DNA from 2 places in the Massilia sp. DWR3-1-1 genome. Region 1 is predicted to be linked to the other one. Evidence: predicted binding sites of a transcription regulator. Region 1 holds the regulator's gene; the other holds the start of a gene.
What was found. Region 1 encodes NrdR, which represses ribonucleotide reductase genes. Its sites were predicted from a motif close to CACNANATNTNGTG; they were not measured.
Positions count from the first base shown of each region.

Region 2: a site for NrdR is predicted at 3,071-3,084, ahead of ACP7EY_RS00445 (ribonucleoside-diphosphate reductase subunit alpha). Genes of this name have one in related genera too.

Region 1 covers NZ_JAFCXL010000033.1:11,808-23,366, forward strand. Annotated here, with positions in the region: gene tolQ (protein TolQ) at 1-253, opposite strand, end outside; gene ybgC (tol-pal system-associated acyl-CoA thioesterase) at 282-698, opposite strand; gene ACP7EY_RS22505 (SDR family NAD(P)-dependent oxidoreductase) at 895-1,641, opposite strand; gene glyA (serine hydroxymethyltransferase) at 2,088-3,356, shown strand; gene nrdR (transcriptional regulator NrdR) at 3,502-3,969, shown strand; gene pilV (type IV pilus modification protein PilV) at 4,117-4,692, shown strand; gene ACP7EY_RS22525 (PilW family protein) at 4,689-5,657, shown strand; gene ACP7EY_RS22530 (pilus assembly PilX family protein) at 5,654-6,274, shown strand; gene ACP7EY_RS22535 (pilus assembly protein) at 6,271-8,553, shown strand; gene ACP7EY_RS22540 (type IV pilin protein) at 8,565-9,077, shown strand; gene ACP7EY_RS22545 (GspH/FimT family pseudopilin) at 9,074-9,655, shown strand; gene ribD (bifunctional diaminohydroxyphosphoribosylaminopyrimidine deaminase/5-amino-6-(5-phosphoribosylamino)uracil reductase RibD) at 9,846-10,943, shown strand; gene ACP7EY_RS22555 (riboflavin synthase) at 10,955-11,559, shown strand, end outside.
Region 2 covers NZ_JAFCXL010000001.1:90,454-102,012, reverse strand. Annotated here, with positions in the region: gene ACP7EY_RS00460 (sensor histidine kinase) at 1-894, shown strand, start outside; gene ACP7EY_RS00455 (sigma-54-dependent transcriptional regulator) at 891-2,342, shown strand; gene ampD (1,6-anhydro-N-acetylmuramyl-L-alanine amidase AmpD) at 2,342-2,989, shown strand; gene ACP7EY_RS00445 (ribonucleoside-diphosphate reductase subunit alpha) at 3,319-6,267, shown strand; gene ACP7EY_RS00440 (ribonucleotide-diphosphate reductase subunit beta) at 6,335-7,438, shown strand; gene ACP7EY_RS00435 (hypothetical protein) at 8,463-9,581, shown strand; gene ACP7EY_RS00430 (YggT family protein) at 9,658-10,188, shown strand; gene ACP7EY_RS00425 (DUF167 domain-containing protein) at 10,194-10,487, shown strand; gene ACP7EY_RS00420 (carbohydrate kinase family protein) at 10,510-11,466, opposite strand; gene ACP7EY_RS00415 (DUF3426 domain-containing protein) at 11,479-11,559, opposite strand, start outside.

The DNA.
Region 1 (11,559 bases):
TGCGCGCCAGCGCGCCGTTTTGCTCGCGCTGGCTGGTGGCGCTCTGGTGCAGGGTATGCAAATTGCCGCCCGCCCAGAAGCTGCGTTCGAACAGTTCAGTTTGCTTGCGGGCGGCGCGAATGGCGAACATCTTGCGGAAGATATAGGTCCAGCTCACAACCGAGATTCCCACCAGCAGCAGCATGATCAGCTTGACGATCAGGTGGGCGTTGGCGATGAGGGCGATAAAGGAAAGATCTTGGGCAACGTTCATTGGCGGCGTTTTCTCGGCGGCGAGGTGTTCAAGGGGAGGCAGTCAGGGCGCGCATGCGCTCGGCCACGGCGGCGGGGATGGGCAGCGGGCGCACGCTGGTGCAATCGACACAGCCGACCTTGACGCGGCCGGTGGCCAGCAGCACGGTGCCGCGCCAGGCTTGCTGGAGGAATTCGACGGAGACTTTGCCCAGTTTTTCGATGGACAAGGTCAATGTTATCTCATCATCGAGTTTCGCCGGCGCATGATAGTCGACGCTGGCGCGCTTGACGACGAACATGGCGTCGTGCGCCACGATCATGCGCTGCTGATGCAAATCCATGCTGCGCAGCCATTCGGTGCGGGCGCGCTCGAAAAACTTCAGGTAATTCGCGTAGTACACAATGCCGCCGGCGTCGGTGTCTTCGTAATAGACGCGTACTGTCCAGCTGAAAACTGCGGGCATGTCATTGGCCATGAGTGGGGACGGGCATATTTTACGCGATTCCGGGTGGCTATGTGCGTTGGCGCACTTAAGCGAGCTGGGCTGTGGCGAAGCCGTCAGTAAACAATCTGCCTTCGGCAACGACAAGACTTGTAACAATTGCTCACATCGGGCGAGCGGGCACGCACTGCGCGCGCGGCGCAGTGCGGCCCGGCGATCAGGTGCGCTTGATCGTGAACGGGGAAAACCCCTGGCAGGTTGGCATCATTTCAATGACATTGATATTCACGTGCGGTGGCAGGGTGGCGATCCAGTAGGCGGTGTCGGCGATATCGCGCGCCGTCAGTGGCTGCGTGCCTTCGTAGACCTTGGCGGCGGCCGCGTCGTCGCCCTTGAAGCGCACGTTGGAAAACTCGGTGCCGCCGCACAGGCCGGGCGCGATATTGGTGGCGCGCACGCCCGTGCCCACCAGGTCGGCGCGCAGGTTCAGGGTGAACTGCTCGACGAAGGCCTTGGTGGCGCCGTACACATTGCCGCCCGGGTAAGGATAGAAGCCGGCGGTCGAGCCCAGGTTGATGATCAGTCCGGCGCCGCGCTCGACCATGGCCGGCAGCAGGGCGCGCGTCATGCTGACCAGGCCCGTGCAATTGGTGGCGATCATGGTTTCCCAGTCGTCCAGCGAGGCGGTTTGGGCGGGCTGGGTGCCCAGCGCGAGGCCGGCGTTGTTGATCAGCACGTCGATCTGGCGCCACGACTGCGGCAGCAGGGCCAGCGCTTCCTCGATCGAGGCCTTGCTGGTGACGTCCATGACCATCGGCAGGGCCCGCTCTCCCAGTTCGGCGGCCAACTCGTCGAGGCGGTCCTGGCGCCGTCCGCTGAGGACGACCTGGTGGCCGTGGCCGACGAAAACGCGGGCCATTTCGGCGCCGAAGCCGGAGGATGCGCCAGTGATGAAGACGATCATGATGATTTTTTCCCAGGCAAAGTAATAGTGAGCGGCCCCTCGCGGGGCAGGAACAGCGATGCAAATTGTAGCCGAAATGACCAGTCGTGCAGGGCGGACGCTGAAACGCCCGCCCCTTGAAGCGCCGCCGAGTGCGCCTTCCTTGCCCTAAATGGGGGTTTAAACTACAATTTGGCCTCCATTACGTCTCACGTAACTGGCGAAACGCCGCGGCCCCTTACCTGGTCCGCAGGCCAGGTGGGCACCCACCGGGGAACGTGAGATTTTACCCGGGTCTTTTTGGCCGACACCGAAGCGCAGCGCGCTCACTGTCGGCGAGCAGGACCCGAGCCGTTCGCCTGGGCAGCCACGATGGATACGCGCGTGAGGCTGCCTGTCCGCTTGTCGATCCCTCATGCGTTCCCTGTTGCCAGGTGCTGCGCACCGCTACCCGATTGGAGTTTTACATGTTTGCAAAAGATCACACGCTCGCCAAGGTCGACCCGGATTTGTGGGCGGCGATTCAACAAGAAAACCAGCGTCAGCAAGACCACATCGAACTGATCGCCTCCGAGAACTACACCTCGCCGGCCGTGATGGAAGCGCAGGGCTCGCAACTGACGAATAAATACGCCGAAGGCTATCCGGGCAAGCGCTATTACGGTGGCTGCGAATTCGTCGACGTCGCCGAGCAACTGGCGATCGACCGCGTCAAGCAACTGTTTGGCGCCGAAGCGGCCAACGTGCAGCCCAATTCCGGCTCGCAAGCGAACCAGGGCGTGTTCTTCGCCGTGCTCAAACCCGGTGACACCATCATGGGCATGTCGCTGGCCGAAGGCGGTCACCTGACCCACGGCATGGCGCTCAATATGTCGGGCAAGTGGTTCAACGTGGTCTCGTACGGCCTGACGGCGGAAGAAGACATCGACTACGAGGCGATGGAACAGCTGGCGCGCGAGCACAAGCCGAAGCTGATCATCGCCGGCGCCTCGGCGTTTTCGCTGAGAATCGATTTCGCCCGTTTCGCCCGCATCGCCAAGGAAATCGGCGCCTACTTCATGGTCGACATGGCCCATTACGCGGGCCTGATCGCCGCCGGCCTGTACCCGAACCCCGTGCCGCACGCCGACTTCGTCACCTCGACCACGCACAAATCGCTGCGCGGCCCCCGTGGCGGCATCATCCTGATGAAGGCCGAACACGAAAAAGCCATCAATTCGGCGATCTTCCCCGGCATCCAGGGTGGCCCGCTGATGCACGTGATCGCCGGCAAGGCGGTCGCGTTCAAGGAGGCGCTCGAGCCGGCGTTCGTGGAATACCAGGCCCAGGTGCTGAAAAACGCCGACGCGCTGGCCAAGGCGCTGATCGCGCGCGGCCTGCGCATCGTGTCGGGCCGCACCGAATCGCACGTCATGCTGGTCGACCTGCGCTCGAAAAACCTGACCGGCAAGGAAGCCGAAGCCATCCTGGGCCGCGCCCACATGACGACGAATAAAAACGGCATCCCCAACGATCCGCAAAAACCGTTCGTCACCTCCGGCATCCGCCTGGGCAGCCCCGCCTTCACCACGCGCGGCTTCAAGGAAGACGATGCCACCGTGGTCGGCAACCTGATCGCCGACGTGCTCGATAACCCGAACGACGAGGCGACCATCGAGCGCGTCAAGGCCGAAGTGAAGAAGCTGACCGACAAGTATCCCGTGTACGCCAGCGTCAACGGCGTCGCGGTCGGCTAAGCGCGCCGGCGCGCCAACGCAGGCTGCCGGTTTCGGCTGCCAGCTTGTGTTTTGGCGCGTTTAGCGGTAATTTGCGGTTCTGTGGCGCCGCTCCCGGGCGGCGCCCTCCGGCAACGTCTTCTCGCAGGTCACGCCAGGCACCATCATGAAATGTCCCTTCTGCCAGCACGGCGAAACCCAGGTCCTCGACACCCGCGTGTCCGAGGAGGGCGACAGCGTGCGCCGGCGGCGCCGTTGCGGCCAGTGCGACAAACGCTTTACCACCTATGAGCGGATCGAATTGTCGATGCCCATCATCGTCAAGAAAAATGGCAGCCGTACCGAATTCGTCGGCGCCAAATTACGCGGCAGCCTGATGCTGGCGCTGCGCAAGCGGCCCGTATCGGCCGAAGCGATTGACACCGCCATCGCCAGTATCGAAGAAAAACTGCTCACCAGCGGCCGTCGTGAAGTCGACAGCGGTTATGTGGGCGAACTCGTCATGCACGAACTCAAGCGCCTCGACAAGATCGCGTACATCCGCTTCGCCTCCGTCTACAAGAACTTCGAGGACCTGGCCGAATTCCAGGATGCGATCGCCGAAGTGGGCCAGCCGGCCCGGCCCCGCAAGTAAATCACCGCCAGCGTTCCATGCCTGCCTGATCCTGCAGTGGGCGGCGCCCGCGCGCCCGTTCGGGACGCAAGCGAACACGATTGAAGCACCTCACTGGTGCGCTGAGCGCTACCGCTAACGTGGAGCTCTGGCAAACGGGGAGGCTCGATGAACACGCAGCGGCGTACAGGTGGCTTCACCCTCATCGAGGTGCTGGTGGCCTTGCTGGTACTGGCCGTGGGCGCGCTCGGCGCCGGTGCCACCGTGCTGGCCGCGCGCCGCGCCGGGCAGCAGGCCTCGCTCGCCGCCGGCGCCGTCGAACTGGCCGCACTGGCGGGCGACGCCATGCGCGCCAACGCGCCCGCCATGGCGGCGGCCGACGCCTTCAACCCCTACCTGCAACTCGATTATGACGCCCTGGCTGACGGGCCGCCTGCCGCCGGCACCGATTGCAGCGCCAGCGGCTGCGACAGCGCCGCCCTGGCCGCCGCCGACCTGGCCGCGCTGCGTCGCAGCGTGTTTCAGCACTACCCGCTCGGTCGCATCAAAATTTGCCGCGACAGCGCCTGGTGGGACCGGCTCAGGCTGGCCATGCGCTGGGATTGCAACGGCGCCAGCGGCGCGCCCGTGGTGGTCAAGATCGGCTGGCAGCACCGGCTGGCGCAGGCCGGCGAGGTGGCCGGCGGCGCGCCCGCGCTGGTGATCTTGCCGGTGGTGGCGGGCCACCCCGCGGGTGTGCCATGAGGGGCACGGCACGCAGCGCCTGGCAGCGCCAGGCTCCCCGGCGCCAGGTTCCCCAGCGCGGCATCGGCCTGGCGGAACTGCTCGTGGCCACCGCCATTGGCGCCGTGCTGATGTTAATGGGGGCGCTGATGCTGGTGTCGGCCAACACGGCATGGACCGCCCAGGCCGATGGCGCAGCGCTCGACGACGGTGGCCGCTTTGCCCTCGACATCATCGCCCGCGCCACCCGCCAGGCGGCCTTCGTCGACTGGGAAAACGCCACCGCCGCCGACGCCGTCAACGCGCCCCCGCAAATTCTTGGCCGCGACGCGCTGGCGCTGCCACGCACGAGCCACGGCATCGACGGCGCGACCGGGGACGCCGTCAACGGCAGCGACATCCTCGCCTTGCGCTTTAGCGGCGCCCATGGCGGCGGCGCGCTCGATTGCGCCGGCTTCGGCGTCGATGCGGGCGAAGACGGCTGGAGCATCTTTCATGTGGGCCGCAACGCCGCCGGCGAGGGCGAACTGCGCTGCAAATACCGCGGCGGCGGCGGCTGGGGGTCGGACGCCATCGTCGACGGCGTCGACACCTTCCAGGTCCTGTACGGCATCGATACCGATGTGCCGGGCGATGGCGTACCCAATGAGTTCGTCAGCGCCAGCGTCATCGAACTGCGTGACGGCGCCCTCTTGCTCAATGGGCCTGACGCCGCCGCCCGCCAGCGCGACCTGCAGCGGCGCACCCACTGGAAGCGGGTGGCCGCGGTGCGCGTCGCCCTGCTGCTGCACGGCGCCAGCGCGGCGGCCAGCCGCGAGCCGCTTGTGTTCGACGTCTTCGGCGCCCCTTACAGCGAGCGCTTCGCCGACGGCGACGATGGCGTGCGCATCGACGAAGCACCGATGGTGGCGGCGCTGCGCCTGCGTGAGCGGCGCCTGTTCGCCTCCACGATCTTGCTGCGCAACGTGAGCCCGGGCGAGCCATGAGCGGCGCTGGCTTTTATGTGCGCGCGCCGGCGTTGGCGCGGGGCCGCCAGCGCGGCGTGGCGCTGGTGAGCGCCCTGTTCGTCATGCTGGCGCTGACCATGACGGCGCTGGCCGTCGCCCGGATCGCCTTCGACGCCGAACGGAGCGCGCGCGCCGGGCGTGACCGTCAACTGGCGTTTCAGGCCGCCGAAGCGGGGCTGGCCGACGCCCAGCGCGATATCGACGGTGGCGACAACCCCGCCTCGGCGCGGGCCGCGCTGTTCCACGACGATGGCGCCCTCGGCTTCGTGGCCGGCTGCGGCCGCGCGCCCGATAACCTGGGCCTGTGCGCCTTCGTGCCTGGCGCGGCGCCGGCCTGGCAGGTGGCTGACGCCGTCGCCACCACGCCGTATGGCCGCTACACGGGCGCCATCCTGCCTTACGACGGCGCGCTGCCGCTGGCGCCGCCCCGTTATCTCATCGAACGGATGCCGGTCGCGCAGGCGGGCGAAGACGCCGGTCCCGGCCAGCCGCATGTGTTTCGCATCACCGCGTTCGGCTACGGCATCGGGCCCGGTACCCTGGTGGTGCTGCAGGCCGTGTACCGCGGCGCCGCCGCGGCGCCGGGGCAGTCATGAAGTGCGCCCGCACGGACAGTCGGTGGCGCCGCGCCCGGGCACCGATGGCGCTGGAGGTACTGGGGGCGCTGAAAGTGCTGAAAGTGCTGAAAGTGCTGAAAGTAATAAAAGTGCTGACGGCGGCGGCCTGGTGCCGGGCCGGCGGACACCCCAGCGCGTTCGTCGCTGTGCTTTTTTCTGTGTTCGTCGCTGTGTTTGTTCCTCTGTTCGCCACCGTGTTCGGTACGCTGCTGGCCGGCCACGCGCAGGCATCGCCCCAGCTGACCATCCCCGAGCTGCCACCGGCGCGCCAGGGCTGCGCCGCCGGCAGGCACACCGCCACGCAGGTGGCCGGCTTCGACGGCGGCGCCGGCTATCTCATCGACGCGGGCTACGATGCGGCCAGTGGCGCCGGGTACCTGCTGCGCCGCAGCTTGCTGCGCGTCGAGGATGGCGCGACGGTGGGTGCGCCCGCCTGGGACGCGGGCGCCGTACTCGACGGCGGGCGGCCGCCCCCGGACGGGCGACACATCCTGACGCAGTCCGCCGCCGGCCAGGCGCTGCCCTTTGAATGGGCCCGCCTCGACGCGGCGCAGCGCGCGGCCCTCGATCCGGCCGCGGATGGCCTGGGCGAGGCGCGCCTGGCCTACCTGCGCGGCGAGCGCGGTCGTGAGGGCAATCCCCTGCGGCCACGCGCTGGCCTGCTGGGCAACATCGTCCGCTCCACGCCCTTGCTGGTGGGTGCCCCATCGGTGGCGGCGGCCACGGGATCGGCCAGCTATGCCGCCTTCCACCTGCGTTACCGTGATCGCCCGAAACTGCTTTACGTGGGCGCCAACGATGGCATGCTGCACGCCTTCGACTGGGCCGACGGTGCCGAGCGCTTCGCCTATATCCCCGCCGCGCTGCTGCCGGCGCTGGCGCGGCTGACCACGGCCGGCGCCAGTGGCGGCGCCGGCATCGATGCCGCGCCCGGGCAGGGAGAAGCCCTCATCGGCGGCCAGTGGCGCTCGACGCTGGTGTCGGGCATGGCGATGGGCGCGCGCGGGCTGTTTGCGCTCGACATCACCGACCCCGCCGCCGGTCCGCTGGTGCTGTGGGAATTTACCGAACGCGACGACGCCGCCATGGGCTTCGTCCAGGCGCCGCCGCTGGTGGTCAAGCTGCGCGTCAATGGCGCCCGCGGCGCCCCCGTCTACCGCTATTTCGCCCTCACCGGCAATGGCGTCAATGCCGCCGACGGCGCCGTTGACGGCGTGCTGTTCCTGCTTGCCCTCGACAAGGGCGCAGGCGTGCCCTGGCGCCACGGCGACAATTACTATCGCCTGCGCGCGGCCGCGCGCGCGCCGCAAGCGGCCAACGCCCTGGCGCCGCCCGTGCTCACCATCGGCCCCGACGGCAGCGCCCACAGTGCCTATGCGGGCGACTTGCAAGGCACGATGTGGCGCTTCGACCTGGAAGGCATCGCCGCCGCTGGCGCGCAGGCGGCCGCCGTCTCGCCCCTGTTTTACGCGCGCGCGGCCGACGGCGCGGCGCAGCCCGTCGCCGAGGCGGCCCAGGTGGTGTTTGCGCCCGGTGGCGGCTACCTGGTGCTGTTCGGAACCGGCCGCGCCATCGAGAACGGCGATCTCGATGCGGCCAGCTTCGTCCAGCAATCGTTTTACGCCGTGCGCGACAGCGATGCGCGGCCGCTGGCGGCGGTGGGCGGGCGCGCTGCACTGGCCCAGCGGCGCCTGGTCGGCCGGGGTGACGGCGGTGGTTTCGTCGTCGAGGGCGGGCGCATCGATTACAACGGCACCGGCAGCGCGGTCCAACATGGCTGGTACTTCGACTTCGCGCGCGCGCTGCAGGAAGGCGAACGCAGCGCCACCGCACCAATCCTGTCGGGCAGCGCCGTGCTGATCAACAGTGTGGCGCCCGGCGGCGATCACTGCGTGCCGGCGCTGCGCAGTTATGTGCTCGACAGCATCACCGGCCTGCCGTACGACCGCCGCGGCGTGCCCGTCGCCGCCATCAGCGGGGCGGCGGACGGCGCCGTCACCGGCCGGCGCATCACCACCGGCGACGCCAGCGTGCCGCTGTTGCTGTCGCGCACACTGGGGCAGGGCGCGGCCACGCCGCAGGGCGCCGTTCGCGCCCTGCGCAGCATCGCCGTGCTGCACCTGGCGGCGGGCGGCCCGGCCACGCCGGTCGAGCGCGTCGTCGTCAGCAGCCCGGTGGGGCGCCTGAGCTGGCGTGAAATCGCCAACTGGCGCGAACTGCGCGCCACCGCCATCCCACCCGTGCTTCCCCTTCCCTGACAGGAGCGATCATGCCGACCCACTCCCAGCCGCCTTTGCGCCACCCACCCCTGCCCGTGCGTTTTCCGCCAGCGCTGCAACGGCGCGGCTTCACCCTGGTCGAACTGCTGATCGTGATGACGATCATCAGTATTTTGTCGAGCATTGCCTATCCATCGTACGCGGCCCACGTGCTGCGGGCGCGGCGCCTGGAAGGCAAGGTGGCGCTGGTCGAGGCCATGCACCTGCAGGAAAAATTATATAGTCGCAGTAATAGTTACGCCGCCTGGTCGGCCGACCAGCCGGCCGCGCCGGCGGCCGGCGCCTTTAAATGGTGGTCGGGTGTCGGCGCGGCGGGCAGCGCCTATGAACTGCATGCGCAGCCGTGTGGCGACGCCAGCCTGGCGCAGTGCATTGAAATGGTCGCCACGCCCGGCACGGCCATGGTCGACGGCGGTTTTCGCGATCCCGACTGCGGCGCCCTGAGCCTGCGCAGCACGGGTGAGCAGCGCGCCGCCAGCGGCAACGCCCGCTGCTGGCCATGAACATGCTGCGCCCACGGCCGCCCCGGCGCCGGCGCCGGGGCTTTGGCCTGACCGAACTGCTGGCCGTGCTGGCCATCGCCGCCATCGTGCTGGGCGTTGCCATGCCGGCCATGCACGAGTGGCTGCTCGCCTATCGCCTGCGCCTGGCTGCCGCCGATTTTCTGGGCGCCGTCGAACTCACGCGCGGGCAGGCCATTGCGCTGGGCCAGAATGTGCTGCTGGCGCCCACCGGCGCGACGCTCGACTGGGCCGATGGCTGGACCGTGTTTGTCGATCGCAACGGCGACCGGCGCCCCGATGACGGCGACGACATCCTGATGCGCCATCCGCCGCTGGCGCCGTCGATGCCGTCGATCGCCTTCACGATGCACTTTGGCAGCCAACAGGGGCCGCCTTATCTTGCATATAATAGTATGGGCCGGGGTTGCAGCCACAGCAGCAGCCTGGCGCCGCGCTTTGGCACCCTCACGCTGTTACAGGGGCGCCAGGTGCGACGCATCAAGATCAACATGCTGGGACGGGCCCGGCTGTGCGATCCTGGCCGCGACGCTGCCGCTTGCGCGGGCGTCGATCCCTAGCACGGGGGCGCCGGCAGAGCGTTGCGCGGGCGGCGGCTCCGGCGACGGCGGCGGGCACTGCCCGCGACCTGGGCAACTGGCGATTTTTACGCATTATGTATTGAGCAGACGAGCTCCACCATCAACCCCAGGCAAGCCGACCAAGCGAGCATCACCTCCCACACCGACCCATATTGACCAAACTTCACCAGTGCACATTCAAAACGATATCGAAGGCATGACCCTGGCCCTGGAATGGGCCGCCAGGGCAATGACCAGTACGGCGCCCAATCCGCGCGTGGGCTGCGTCCTCGTCCGAGAGGGCGCCGTGATAGGCGCCGGCCACACCCAGCCGCCCGGCCAGGCCCATGCGGAAATCGCCGCCTTGCGCGACGCCGCCGCACGCGGGCATGCGGTGCGCGGCGCCACCGCCTACGTGACGCTCGAGCCGTGCAATCACTTCGGTCGCACGCCGCCGTGCTCGGACGCACTGGTGGCGGCGGGACTGGGGCGGGTGGTGGCGGCCATCGAGGACCCCAATCCGCTGGTGGCCGGGCAGGGCATGGCCAAGCTGGCCGCGCACGGCATCGACACCCGCGTGGGCGTGCTGGCCGAACAGGCCTACGAACTCAATATCGGGTTTTTCTCCCGCATGCGGCGCGGCTTGCCGTGGGTGCGCATGAAGACCGCCGCCAGCCTCGACGGCGGCACCGCCCTGCACAATGGCATGAGCCAATGGATCACGGGTGCCGAAGCACGCGCCGATGGTCACGCCTGGCGCGCGCGCGCCGGTGTCATCCTGACCGGCATCGGCACCGTCAAGGCCGATGACCCGCAGATGACGGTGCGCGGCGTCGCCAGCGTGCGCCCGCCACAGCGCGTGATCGTCGACAGCCGCCTCGATATCGCGCTCGATGCGCGCATCCTGGCCGGCCCGCCGTGCTGGATCGTCGCCGCCCGTGCCGACCCTGCCCGCGCCGATGCCTTGCGCAGCGCCGGCCACGAGGTGCTGCTGCTGCCCAACGCCGACGGCAAGGTCGATCTGCCCGCGCTGATGCGCGAACTGGGGCGCCGCGAAATCAACGAGGTGCACGTCGAAGCGGGCAGCAAACTGAACGGCTCGCTGATCCGCGAAGGCTGCGTCGACGAGCTGCTGGTGTACCTGGCACCGTGCCTGCTGGGCACGGCGCAGGGCATGTTTGCACTGGGTCCGTACGATGCGCTCGAGCAGCGTCAGCAACTGGTCTTTCACCAGGTTCAGCAGATCGGCGCCGATTTGCGTATCCTTGCAAGACTTACAGCCCAATAGGAATTCGCACCATGTTCACAGGAATCGTCGCCGCCGTCGGCCATATCAAATCCGTCACCCCCCTGGCGGGCGGCCTGGACGCCGGCGTGCGCCTCGACATCGACGGCGGCGGTCTGCCGCTGGCCGACGTCGGCCTCGGTGATTCGATCGCCATCAACGGCGCCTGCATGACGGTGGTCGACAAGACCGCCACCGCCTTCACCGTGGACGTCTCGCGTGAAAGCCTCAATTGCACGGCCGGGCTCGATCAGCCTGGCGAAGTCAACCTGGAAAAAGCGCTGACCCTGGCCGACCGCCTGGGTGGTCACCTGGTGTCCGGGCACGTCGACGGGCTCGGCGCCGTGCACCGTTTCGAAGCGGTGGGCGAATCGTGGGAACTGGTGATCGACGCGCCGGCCGAACTGGCCCGCTTTCTGGCCTTCAAGGGGTCGGTCGTCGTCAACGGCGTGTCGCTGACCGTCAACCGGGTCGAGGACGTCGGCCAGGTCTGCCGGTTTTCAATCAACCTGATTCCACACACCATATCCGTCACCACCCTCAAGCACCTGGTCGCCGGCAGCAAGGTGAACCTGGAAATCGACTTGATCGCCCGCTACGTCGAGCGCATGCTGTCGCT
Region 2 (11,559 bases), on a different contig from region 1:
TGCGATTGCGGCGAAGCGTATGTCGTCATCAAGCCCGAGCCGGACGCCAGTGGCACCCGCAGCGTGCGCCCGGAACTGGCGGCGCACCTGAAACTGCGCTTCGCACGGGTCGAAACGGCGGCCAATGCGCACGAGCGCTTCGTCATCTTCCTGCAGGACGTCACCGCCATCGAAAACCAGGCGCAGCAACTCAAGCTGGCGTCGATGGGGCGGCTCACCGCCAGCATTGCCCATGAAGTGCGCAATCCCCTGTCGGCGATCGGCCACGCCACCTCCCTGCTGGCCGAAGACCTGGCCGATCCCGGCCACGCGCGGCTGCTGAAAATCGTCGGCGACAACGTGGCGCGGGTCAACCGCATGATCGAAGACATCCTGCAGCTCTCGCGCAAGGTGCAGCCGCAGACCACGCCGCACGCGCTGGGCCCGTTCCTGGCCGACGTCGGCGCCGAATTCGAGGAAACCCACGGCTTGCCGGGCGCGCTGATCGAGCTGGCGGCGGGCAGCGCCGCCGTGCGCTTCGATCCCCTGCACCTGCGCGAAGTGGTGGTCAACCTGCTCACCAACGCCATCCGCTACGCCAGCGGCACGGCCGGCTCGATCCGCCTGTTCGTCGTCAGCGACACCCCCGGGCGGCTCGAGCTGCACGTGCAGGACGACGGCCCGGGCATCACGCCGGAAGTGCGCGCCCACCTGTTCGAGCCGTTCTACACCACCTCGAGCAAGGGCACGGGCCTGGGGCTGTACCTGGCGCGCGAGCTGTGCTTGAATAACGGCGCCATGCTCGATTATGAGTATCGTATCGACGCCGGCCACTTCGGCCTGCGCAAGCCCACCGGCCGCTTCGTCATTTCGTTCGCCCACACCGCTTCGCTTGCAGAGAAGGTTACGCCATGAGTTCACCCCGGGTCCTGGTCGTCGACGATGAAGCCGACCTGCGCGAACTGCTCGACATTACCCTGGTGCGCATGGGCCTCGACGTCGCCTGCGCCGCCACCCTGGGCGAGGCGCGCGCGCTGTTCGCCGCCGCACCGTTTGCGCTGGTGCTGACCGACATGCGCCTGCCCGACGGCCTGGGCCTGGAGCTGGTGCGCGAGGTGGCCGCCAGCGGCAAGGGCACGCCGATCGCCGTCATCACCGCCTACGGCAGCGCCGACAACGCCGTCGTCGCCCTCAAGGCGGGCGCCTTCGACTACGTCTCCAAGCCGGTGGTGCTCGACGATTTGCGCCTGATGGTGCGCTCGGCGCTCAAGCTGGCGGCGCCGGCGCCGGCATCGGCACGCGGGGCCGGGCCGGCCGCCGGCGCGGCGGGCGGCTCGAACGGCAGCCGCCTGATCGGCGATTCGCCCGCCATGCAGGCGCTGCGCGGGCAGATCGGCCGGCTGGCCCGCTCGATGGCACCGATCGCCATTTCCGGCGAGTCCGGCAGCGGCAAGGAACTGGCGGCGCGTGAAATCCACGACCAAAGCGCCCGCGCGGCCCAGCCTTTTATCGCCGTCAACTGCGGCGCCATCCCCGAGGCCTTGATGGAAGCGGAGTTCTTCGGCTACCGCAAAGGGGCGTTTACGGGCGCCGCCGATGAGCGCGACGGTTTTTTTCAGGCGGCCAACGGCGGCACCCTGATGCTCGACGAAGTGGCCGACCTGCCGCTGGCGATGCAAGTGAAGCTGCTGCGCGCGATCCAGGAGCGGCGCGTGCGCAAGATCGGCGCCACCGCCGAGGAAAGCGTCGACGTGCGCATCATCAGCGCCACCCACAAGGACCTGGCCGCCTGCGTCGAGCAGGGCGCGTTTCGCCAGGATCTGTTTTATCGCCTCAATGTCATTGAGCTGACCCTGCCGCCCCTGCGCGAACGGCTGGTCGACCTGGCCGTGCTCACCGACGCCATCCTGCGCCGCCTGGCCGGCAGCGCCAGCCCGGCCAGGCTGGGCGCCGGGGTGCTCGACACCTTGCGCGCCTATGCGTTTCCTGGCAATGTGCGCGAGCTGGAAAACGTGCTGGAGCGCGCGCTAGCGTTTGCCGACGACGGCGTCATCGAGACGGGTGACCTGTCGCTCAAGGCGGCCCGGGTGGCGCCACCGGACGGGCAGGTCGCCGCGCCCATCCCGGTCACTGCGGTCACCCCGGTCACCCCGATCACCCCGGTCGCGCCGGCGGCCAGCGCCGAACTGCCCGCAAATTTACCGGCCAATCTGCCCGATCACCTGGCCCAGGTCGAGCGCGAACTGATCGTCAGGGCGCTGGCGCAAACCCAGTTCAACCGCACCAAGGCCGCCGAGTTGCTGGGCATCAGCTTCCGCCAGCTGCGCTATTCGATGCAAAAGCTGGACATCCAGGAGCCCTGATGACGCGCCCGTTTGACCAGGACGCCATCGACAGCGAGGGCTGGTGGCCGCCCGCGCGCCGCTACGACTCGCCCAACTGCAATGCGCGCCCCGACGGCGCGCCCATCGAGCTGATCGTCCTGCACAACATCAGCCTGCCGGCCGGCCGCTTCGGCGGCCCCCACATCGCCGACCTGTTTAGCAATCGCCTCGACGTCCGTGCCGACCCCAGCTTCGCCGAACTGCGCGCGCTGCACGTGTCGAGCCACTTCCTGGTGCGCCGCGATGGCAGCGTGACGCAGTTCGTGGCATGCCAGGGGCGCGCCTGGCATGCAGGCGTGTCGGTGTTCGACGGGCGCGCCAATTGCAACGATTATTCGGTGGGCATCGAGATCGAAGGCAGTGATTTTGTTGCTTTTTCGTCAGCCCAGTACGACAGCGTCGCCCGCCTGGTCGCGGCCCTGGCGGCGCGCTACCCGATCGCCGCCATCGCCGGCCACGAGCATGTCGCCCCGGGCAGGAAGAGCGATCCCGGACCGTTTTTCGACTGGTCAAAATTACAAGCGATGGTCCTGCCAGCGGCAGAGAAGTTAGTGCTCGCTAACCGCCGATGCACCAGTGCTTCCAAGCTGCGCAAAGTCAAGTGGGCACACCTCGATTTCGGCTAAATATTTACTTCCCAATGGTGTTGGAAATATATTGCAGGCCTGGCAGTCAGGTACTACAATTAGTCTCAAGTTAGCTTTCGTGACTAGATGTAGTGGTGTAGAGGCAGTTTAGCCATAGCCCGGTACACCACGAAAGTCAAGTCTGACTTGCACGATCGAGCACCCCAATCCCTGCCTTTCGCCCGTCATTGCCGCCCCCTTGTCGATCAAGGCGCCCGGCTGGGCGTTCGGTATGGGTCGGTGGCTCGTCCGCTTTTTTCGTCATGGCCAACCGCCGTGCGTTCGACAACAAAGGCCGCCCACAACAGCGGCCAACCTGGGGAGCTTCAATGCATACTTCACAAGATATTTCTACCAATCCGCTGCACCTGACCCCGGGTTCGGCCGTCGCCAGCACCACCGAACTGGCCGCCAGCGGCGACTACCGCATCATCCGCCGTAACGGCGCCGTGGTCGCTTTCGAGCCGTCGAAAATCAATGTCGCCATGACGAAAGCGTTCCTGGCCGTGCATGGCGGCCAGGGCGCCGTTTCGGCCAGCATCCGCGACAAGGTCGAGCAATTGACCGCCGGCGTGGTCGCCGCGCTGGTGCGCCGCCAGCCGGGCGGCGGCACCTTCCACATCGAAGACGTGCAAGACCAGGTTGAACTGGCGCTGATGCGCTCGGGCGAGCACGACGTCGCCCGCGGCTACGTGCTGTACCGCGCCAAGCACATGGAAGAGCGCCGCGCAGCCAAGGAAGCCGCCGGCGGCAAGGCCGACGTGGCCGCGCCGCAGATCCACGTGCTGGAAAACGGCCAGCGCCGCGCGCTCGACATGCAGGAAGTGCGCGACCTGATCGGCGCCGCCTGCGTGGGCCTGGAAAAGCACGTCGACGCCGACGCCATCCTCGCTGAAACGGTGCGCAACCTGTACGACGGCGTGCCCGTCGAAGAGCTGCACAAGTCGGCCATCCTGGCCGCCCGCGCATTGATGGAAAAAGACCCCGCCTATTCGCAAGTGACGGCGCGCATCCTGCTGCACACCATCCGCAAGGAAGTGTTTGGCCAGGAAGTGCCGCAGGCGAAGGCTGCCGCCCATTACGTCGACTACTTCCCCCAGTACATCGCCAAGGGCATCGCCAACGACCTGCTCGACCCGGTGCTGGCCTCCTACGACCTGGCCAAGCTGGCCAAGGCCCTGGTGGCCGACCGCGATCTGCAGTTCGGCTACATCGGCCTGCAAACCCTGTACGACCGCTACTTCCTGCACGTGCGCGACGTGCGCATCGAGATGCCGCAGGCGTTCTACATGCGCGTGGCCATGGGCCTGTCGCTGCGCGAGGAAAACCGCGAAGCGCGCGCCATCGAGTTCTACAACCTGCTGTCGAGCTTCGATTTCATGAGCTCGACGCCGACCCTGTTCAACTCGGGCACCCTGCGCTCGCAGCTGTCGTCGTGCTACCTGACGACCGTGTCGGACGACCTGGAAGGCATCTACGACGCCATCAAGGAAAACGCCCTGCTGGCCAAGTTCGCCGGTGGCCTGGGCAATGACTGGACCCCCGTGCGCGCCCTGGGCGCCCACATCAAGGGTACCAACGGCAAGTCGCAAGGCGTGGTGCCGTTCCTGAAAGTGGTCAACGACACCGCCGTCGCCGTCAACCAGGGCGGCAAGCGCAAGGGCGCCGTCTGCGCCTACCTGGAAACGTGGCACCTGGACGTCGAGGAATTCCTCGACCTGCGCAAGAACACGGGCGACGACCGCCGCCGCACCCACGACATGAACACGGCCAACTGGATTCCCGACCTGTTCATGAAGCGCGTGATGGAAAAGGGCGACTGGACGCTGTTCTCGCCGTCGGAGACGCCGGACCTGCACGACCTGGTCGGCCGCGCCTTCGAAACGGCCTACACGGGCTACGAAGCGAAGGCTGCGCTTGGGGAGATCCGCGTGTTCAAGAAGATCGCTGCCCTCGACCTGTGGCGCAAGATGCTCTCGATGCTGTTTGAAACGGGCCACCCATGGATCACCTTCAAGGACCCGTGCAACATCCGCTCGCCCCAGCAGCACGTGGGCGTGGTGCACAGTTCGAACCTGTGCACGGAGATCACCCTCAACACCAACGAGAGCGAAATCGCCGTCTGCAATCTCGGTTCGGTGAACCTGCCGGCGCACATGAAAGAAGGCAAGCTCGACCACGTCAAGCTGCAGAAAACCGTGCGCACCGCCATGCGGATGTTGGACAACGTCATCGATATCAATTACTACGCCGTCGAAAAAGCCCGTAACTCCAACCTGCGCCACCGTCCCGTCGGGATGGGCGTGATGGGCTTCCAGGATTGCCTGCACATGATGCGCGTGCCGTTCGCGTCGAACGAAGCGGTCGCGTTCGCCGACACCCAGATGGAAGCGGTCTGCTACTACGCCTACCTGGCCTCGACGGAGCTGGCCGAAGAGCGCGGTCGTTACGAATCCTACGAGGGTTCGCTGTGGTCGCGTGGCATCCTGCCGCAGGACTCGGTGCGCCTGCTGGCCGAAGAACGGGGCGGCTACCTGGAAGTGGACGATTCGTCGGCCATGGACTGGACCCTGGTGCGCCAGCGCATCGCCCAATTCGGCATGCGCAACTCGAACTGCGTGGCGATCGCGCCGACGGCGACGATTTCCAACATCATCGGCGTGTCCGCCTGCATCGAGCCGACGTTCCAGAACCTGTACGTGAAATCGAACCTGTCGGGCGAATTCACGGAAATCAATGCCTACCTGGTGCGTGACCTCAAGGCGCGCGACCTGTGGGATGAAGTGATGATCGCCGACCTGAAATACTTCGACGGTTCGCTCGTCAAGATCGACCGCATCCCGCAAGACCTGCGCGAGATCTACGCCACCGCCTTCGAAGTGTCGCCAAGCTGGCTGGTCGAAGCGGCCTCGCGTCGCCAGAAGTGGATCGACCAGGCGCAATCGCTCAACATCTACATGGCCGGCGCGTCCGGCAAGAAGCTCGACGAAACGTACAAGCTGGCATGGCTGCGCGGCCTGAAAACCACCTACTACCTGCGCACCATCGCCGCCACCCACATGGAGAAATCCACCTCCCGCACGGGCGCCCTGAACGCGGTGGCCGTCGATGGCGGCATGTCGGCCTCGGCCACTGCCTCGGCAGCGGCAGCGGCAGCGGCAGCGGCGGTGGCCGCACCGGCAGTCGCTGCTGTGCAAGCGAGCAGCGAAGACGACGGCGCCGCCTGCTATTTGCGTCCGGGCGACGACGGTTTCGAGGAATGCGAAGCCTGTCAGTAACATTCATGAGGCGCGCCGCCCGGCGGCGCGCCTGTCATCCCTCTAGATAGAGCACAAGGAAATCATCATGTTGTCATGGGACGAAGATACCACCGCCGCCGCGCCGATCCCGGCGCCGGGATTTGAAGCACCGGCCGATGAAGCGTCGGTCGCCAAGCGCGTCAATGCGGACGACAAGCGCATCATCAACGGCAAGACCGACGTCAACCAGTTGGTGCCGTTCAAGTACAAATGGGCCTGGGACAAATACCTGGCCGGCTGCGCCAACCACTGGATGCCGCAAGAGGTCAACATGCAGCGCGACATCGAGCTGTGGAAGAACCCGAACGGCCTGACCGACGACGAGCGTCGCCTGGTCAAGCGCAACCTGGGCTTTTTCGTCACCGCCGATTCGCTCGCCGCCAACAACATCGTGCTGGGCACCTACCGCCACATCACGGCGCCGGAATGCCGCCAGTACCTGCTGCGCCAGGCTTTCGAGGAAGCCATCCACACCCACGCCTACCAGTACATCGTCGAGTCGCTGGGCCTGGACGAGGCGGAGATTTTCAACGCCTACAATGAAGTCAAGTCAATCCGCGACAAAGATGAGTTCCTGATCCCCTTCATCAATGTGCTGACCAATCCCACCTTCACCACCGGCACCACCGAGTCCGACCAGACCTTGCTCAAGTCGCTGATCGTCTTCGCCTGCCTGATGGAAGGCCTGTTCTTCTACGTCGGCTTCACCCAGATCCTGGCGCTGGGCCGCCAGAACAAGATGATGGGCGCTGCCGAGCAGTACCAGTACATCTTGCGCGACGAGTCGATGCACTGCAATTTTGGTATCGACCTGATCAACACCATCAAGATGGAAAACCCGCTGCTGTGGACGCCGGAGTTCCGCGAAGAGATCAAGCAGCTGTTCCACCAGGCGGTCGACCTCGAGTACGCCTACGCCGAAGACACCATGCCCCGTGGCGTGCTGGGCCTGAACGCCTCGATGTTCAAGGGGTACTTGCGCTTCATCGCCAACCGCCGCTCCGTGCAGATCGGCCTCGAGCCGCTGTTCCCGCACGAAGAAAATCCGTTCCCGTGGATGAGCGAAATGATCGACATGAAGAAGGAGCGTAACTTCTTCGAAACGCGCGTGACGGAATACCAGACCGGTGGGGCGCTGAACTGGGAGTGAGTTTTCCCGCAGTGCCGCTGCAAGCGACCAACCCGGCCATGTGCCGGGTTTTTTTATCGCCGCTGATCCGGGCGTGGATCGCCCCGTGCAGCGCTCGTTGCGCCAACGAGACGAAAACGCCCGCGCCGCCCACGCCGGCGGTCAATTCGCGTCCGCCGGCCTGCGATGCGATGGCGCGCGCGCCGGCCGCACCCGCGCCAGCAGGCGCGCGGCAGCCCCGGCGAAATCGCGCCATTTTCTATACGGCCCGCAGGTACGGGCTGTCTGCGCAGTGCGCCGGGCCTTTCTTCGAACGGTTCACGGCACCGTCTGCGCCATCGATGGCGCGCCCCAACGCGCCTTGGCAGGCGAACTCGCGCACCGATCGCGACGCGTTCGATGACGCCGCCGCGCCGACGGGTTTGCGCAGACGTGCGCGTCGATAAAAAAGCCTGCGATTTTCTCCGTGTGCCAGTTGCGTAGTGTTAAGCTTTTCGTGTAATTTACGTGATTGAATTTGTCGCATTGTGAAGTCGCCGTATTTTTCGCGCACACGACGTCAGATTGAACCGATCAAATGGGAAGCTGATTCACACAGATATGCACCGGACCTCACCGAAAACCGCAAGCCGCACTGCTTGAGCAAGATCAGGCATGGCGGCTTTTTTGTTTCGGGTTGGTGCAGTCGCCAGGTGGGGACAGTGTCCCGGTAGTCCCGATTTTGTCGTCGCATTGTGTCGACGACGACGGCTGAAGTGCTGCAATCGTGAGGAGTTGCAGCAGTTCAGCTGGTGCCGAATTCACTAGCGCAAACCCCGCCTCATGTTTGCGCCGATGAATAATTCGCTCGACCGTACAACGCTGGTCGAACGGGTTTCAACCTTGTAGCGTATTTTTTCATCGAAGATGAAGGAGAACTCAAATGGCAACAGCAGCAAAAAAAGCAGCAGAAAAAAAGCCGGTAGCCAAGTCCGCCGCCGCCTCTAAACCCGTTGCGAAGAAAGCGGCAGTCGCCGCCAAGCCAGTCGCCAAAAAGGCCGCTGCCGTGACCAAGCCAGTCGCCAAAAAAGCCCCTGCGGCAGTCAAGCCAGCAGCCAAGAAGGCCAGTGTAGCGGCGACCAAGTCGACCGCGCCAGCAAAAAAAGCGGCGACCCCTGCCAAGCCGGTCGCCAAGCCAGCGGCCAAGAAAGCCGCCGCCACCAAGGCAGCGCCGAAAGCAGCACCGAAAGCAGCACCGAAAGCGGCGGCCAAGGCAGCACCGAAAGCGGCAGCCAAGGCAGCACCGAAAGCGGTAGCCAAGGCAGCACCGAAAGCGGCCGCCAAGGCAGCACCGAAAGCGGCAGCCAAGGCAGCACCGAAAGCGGCGGCCAAGGCAGCACCGAAAGCGGCAGCCAAGGCAGCACCGAAAGCGGCCGCCAAGGCAGCACCGAAAGCGGCAGCGAAGAAGGTGAGCAGCAAGGCAGCCGTCAAGCCGGTCGCTAAAAAAGCGGCAACGACCAAGGCGGCAGCGCCCGCGAAAAAAGCGGCGACCAAGACCACGGCCAGCAAGTCGGTGGCGAAGCCTGTCGCCAAGCCGGCAGCGAAAAAAGCGGTCGTCAAAGCGGTCGCCAAGCCAGTGGCCAAGAAAGCCGCCGTTGGCAAGGTCGCCGCCAAGCCAGCCGCCAAGCCAGCTGCCAAGAAGGCCGCCGTTGCCACCAAAACCGTCGCCAAGCCGGTAGCGAAGAAAGCGGTCGCCGCCAAGCCGGTCGCGCCAGTCAAAGCGGCACCGAAGGCAGCGGCCAAGCCCGTCGTCGCCAAGCCAGTCGCCAGCAAAGCCATCACCACCAAAGCAGCAGCCAAGCCAGCAAGCAAGACCGCAGCCAAGCCAGCAGAAAAGACGGTAGCGGCTAAGCCAGCGGCAAAAAAGCCCGCTAAGGCTGCGGCGCCGGCAGCACCGGCACCAGCACCAGCACCGGTAGCGGCGCCAGTTGCGCCAGTGGCGGCCAAGCCGGCGCCAGCGAAGCGTGCTGCGCCGAAAAAAGCCGCCAAAGCGGCTGCGACGCCAGCGTCGGCCGTTGCCGCGCCCGCCGCGCCAGCGGAGAAGCCGGCAGCACCAGCGCCAACCGCCAAGACCGCGTTGGCGCCAGCTGCCGCCTGGCCATTCCCCACCAGCAGCCGTCCGTAATAGCCAGCCGCGCCTCCTTCAGGCAAAATACCGCTGTGTGACTTTCACACAGCGGTATTTTTTTTAAGGAGTCGATGTGCTCAGTATTCTCCAGTTGATCGTCGATACCATCGCCACCTTGCTCGGCGGGGTCTTGCTGCTTCGTTTCTGGATGCAGGCCACGCGCGTGCGGCCCCCCCAATCGGTGGCCCAATTTACTTACACGGTGACGGACTGGCTGGTGCGGCCCCTGCGCCGCGTGGTGCCGGGGGTGGGCGGCTACGACTGGGCCAGCCTGATCGGCGCCTTCCTGATCGTCATGCTGGGCACTTCGGTGTACCTGCTGGCCGGCCTGCCCGTCGAGACGGTGTTCCTGCATGCCATCCACCGCTTTCTCACCTGGATCCTCTACGGCTTCATGGCGCTGTTGATCATCGAAGCCATTTTCAGCTGGGTCAATCCGCAGGCCCCGCTGGCGCCCCTGGTGAGCGCGCTCAATGACCCCCTGCTGCGGCCCCTGCGCCGGTTGGTGCCCACCCTGGGTGGCCTCGACCTGTCGATGCTGGTGGCATTCATCGTGCTGCGCATCGTCATGTACCTGGTCGATACGACGATTCCCCACTTTTGACCGATGTGAGCGATCCCTGGTGCACGGCGCTGGCGGGCGGCGTGCGCCTGGCCGTCCAGATCACCCCGAACGCCCGCAAGACCGAGGTGGTGGGGGTGCTCGGCGATGCGCTGAAGATCAAGCTGCAGGCGCAGCCCGTGGAGGGCCAGGCCAATGCGGCGCTGGTCAAATGGCTGGCCAAGGAACTCAAGGTGGCGCGCGGCGCCGTCGTCCTCACGCACGGCGCCACGGGCCGGCGCAAGCTGGTCGAAGTGCGCGGCGTCGAGCGCGAAGCGGTGTTACGTCACTTCACGCCGTGATCGCGCCCTGGTCCGGCCAGTATCACTGAAACCGGTAGCCGAACGCCGCTTCGAAGCGCTCGCCGATCTCGGCCGGGGTGAAGCGGTGGTTCTGGCCGCCCTGGTGGGCGATCTTGATTGAACCGAGCAGGCTGGCCAGGCGGCCCGTGGTGGCCCAGTCGAAGCCCTTGGCGATCCCGTACAGCAGGCCGGCGCGGTAGGCGTCGCCGCAGCCGGTGGGGTCGACCACGGCGCTGGCGCCGACCACGGGAATGAGTATGCGCTCGCCGTTGGCGAAGATTTCCGAACCGAGGTCGCCACGGGTGACGATCAGCGCCTCGAGCCGGCTGGCGATCTGCTCGGCCGACCAGCCGGTGCGCTCGGTGAGCATCTCGAATTCATAGTCGTTGGCCGCCAGGTAGGTGGCTTTTTCGATGAAATCGCGCAGCTCTTCGCCATTGAACATGGGCAGTTGCTGGCCCGGATCGAACATGAAGGGCACGCTGGCGCTGACGCAGTCGCTGGCGTGCTTGAGCATGCCGTCGCGGCCGTCAGGGCCGATGATGGCGATGCGCAGGGGCCCGTAGTCGGCCAGGTTATTCTCGTGCGAGAACTGCATGGCGCCAGGGTGGAAGGCGTTGATCTGGTTGTTGTCCTGGTCGGCGGTGACGAAACACTGGGCGGTGTAGGCGTGGCCGATGGTGCGGATGGCGCGGGTGGAAATGCCCATGGTGGCGAAGCGCTCGAGGTATTCGCCGCCGTCCTGGCCCAGCGTGGCCATGATCAGGGGATCGCCGCCCAGCATGCCCAGGTTGTAGGCGACGTTGGCGGCGCAGCCGCCGTATTCGGTGCGCAGGGTCGGCACCAGGAACGAGACATTGACCTTGTGCAGCTGGTCGGCGATCAGCGCTTCGGAGAAGCGGCCGTGGTACTGCATGATCTTGTCGAAGGCGAGCGAGCCGCAGATCAGGGTGGTGGTGGGTTTGACTGCATCGTTCATGGGGGCGTCCGCTTAAGGGTAGAAAATGGCGAGGTGGTATCCCGACGCCTTGATGTGATTGAGTTGAAAATACAGTTTAACGGGCTGTTCCGT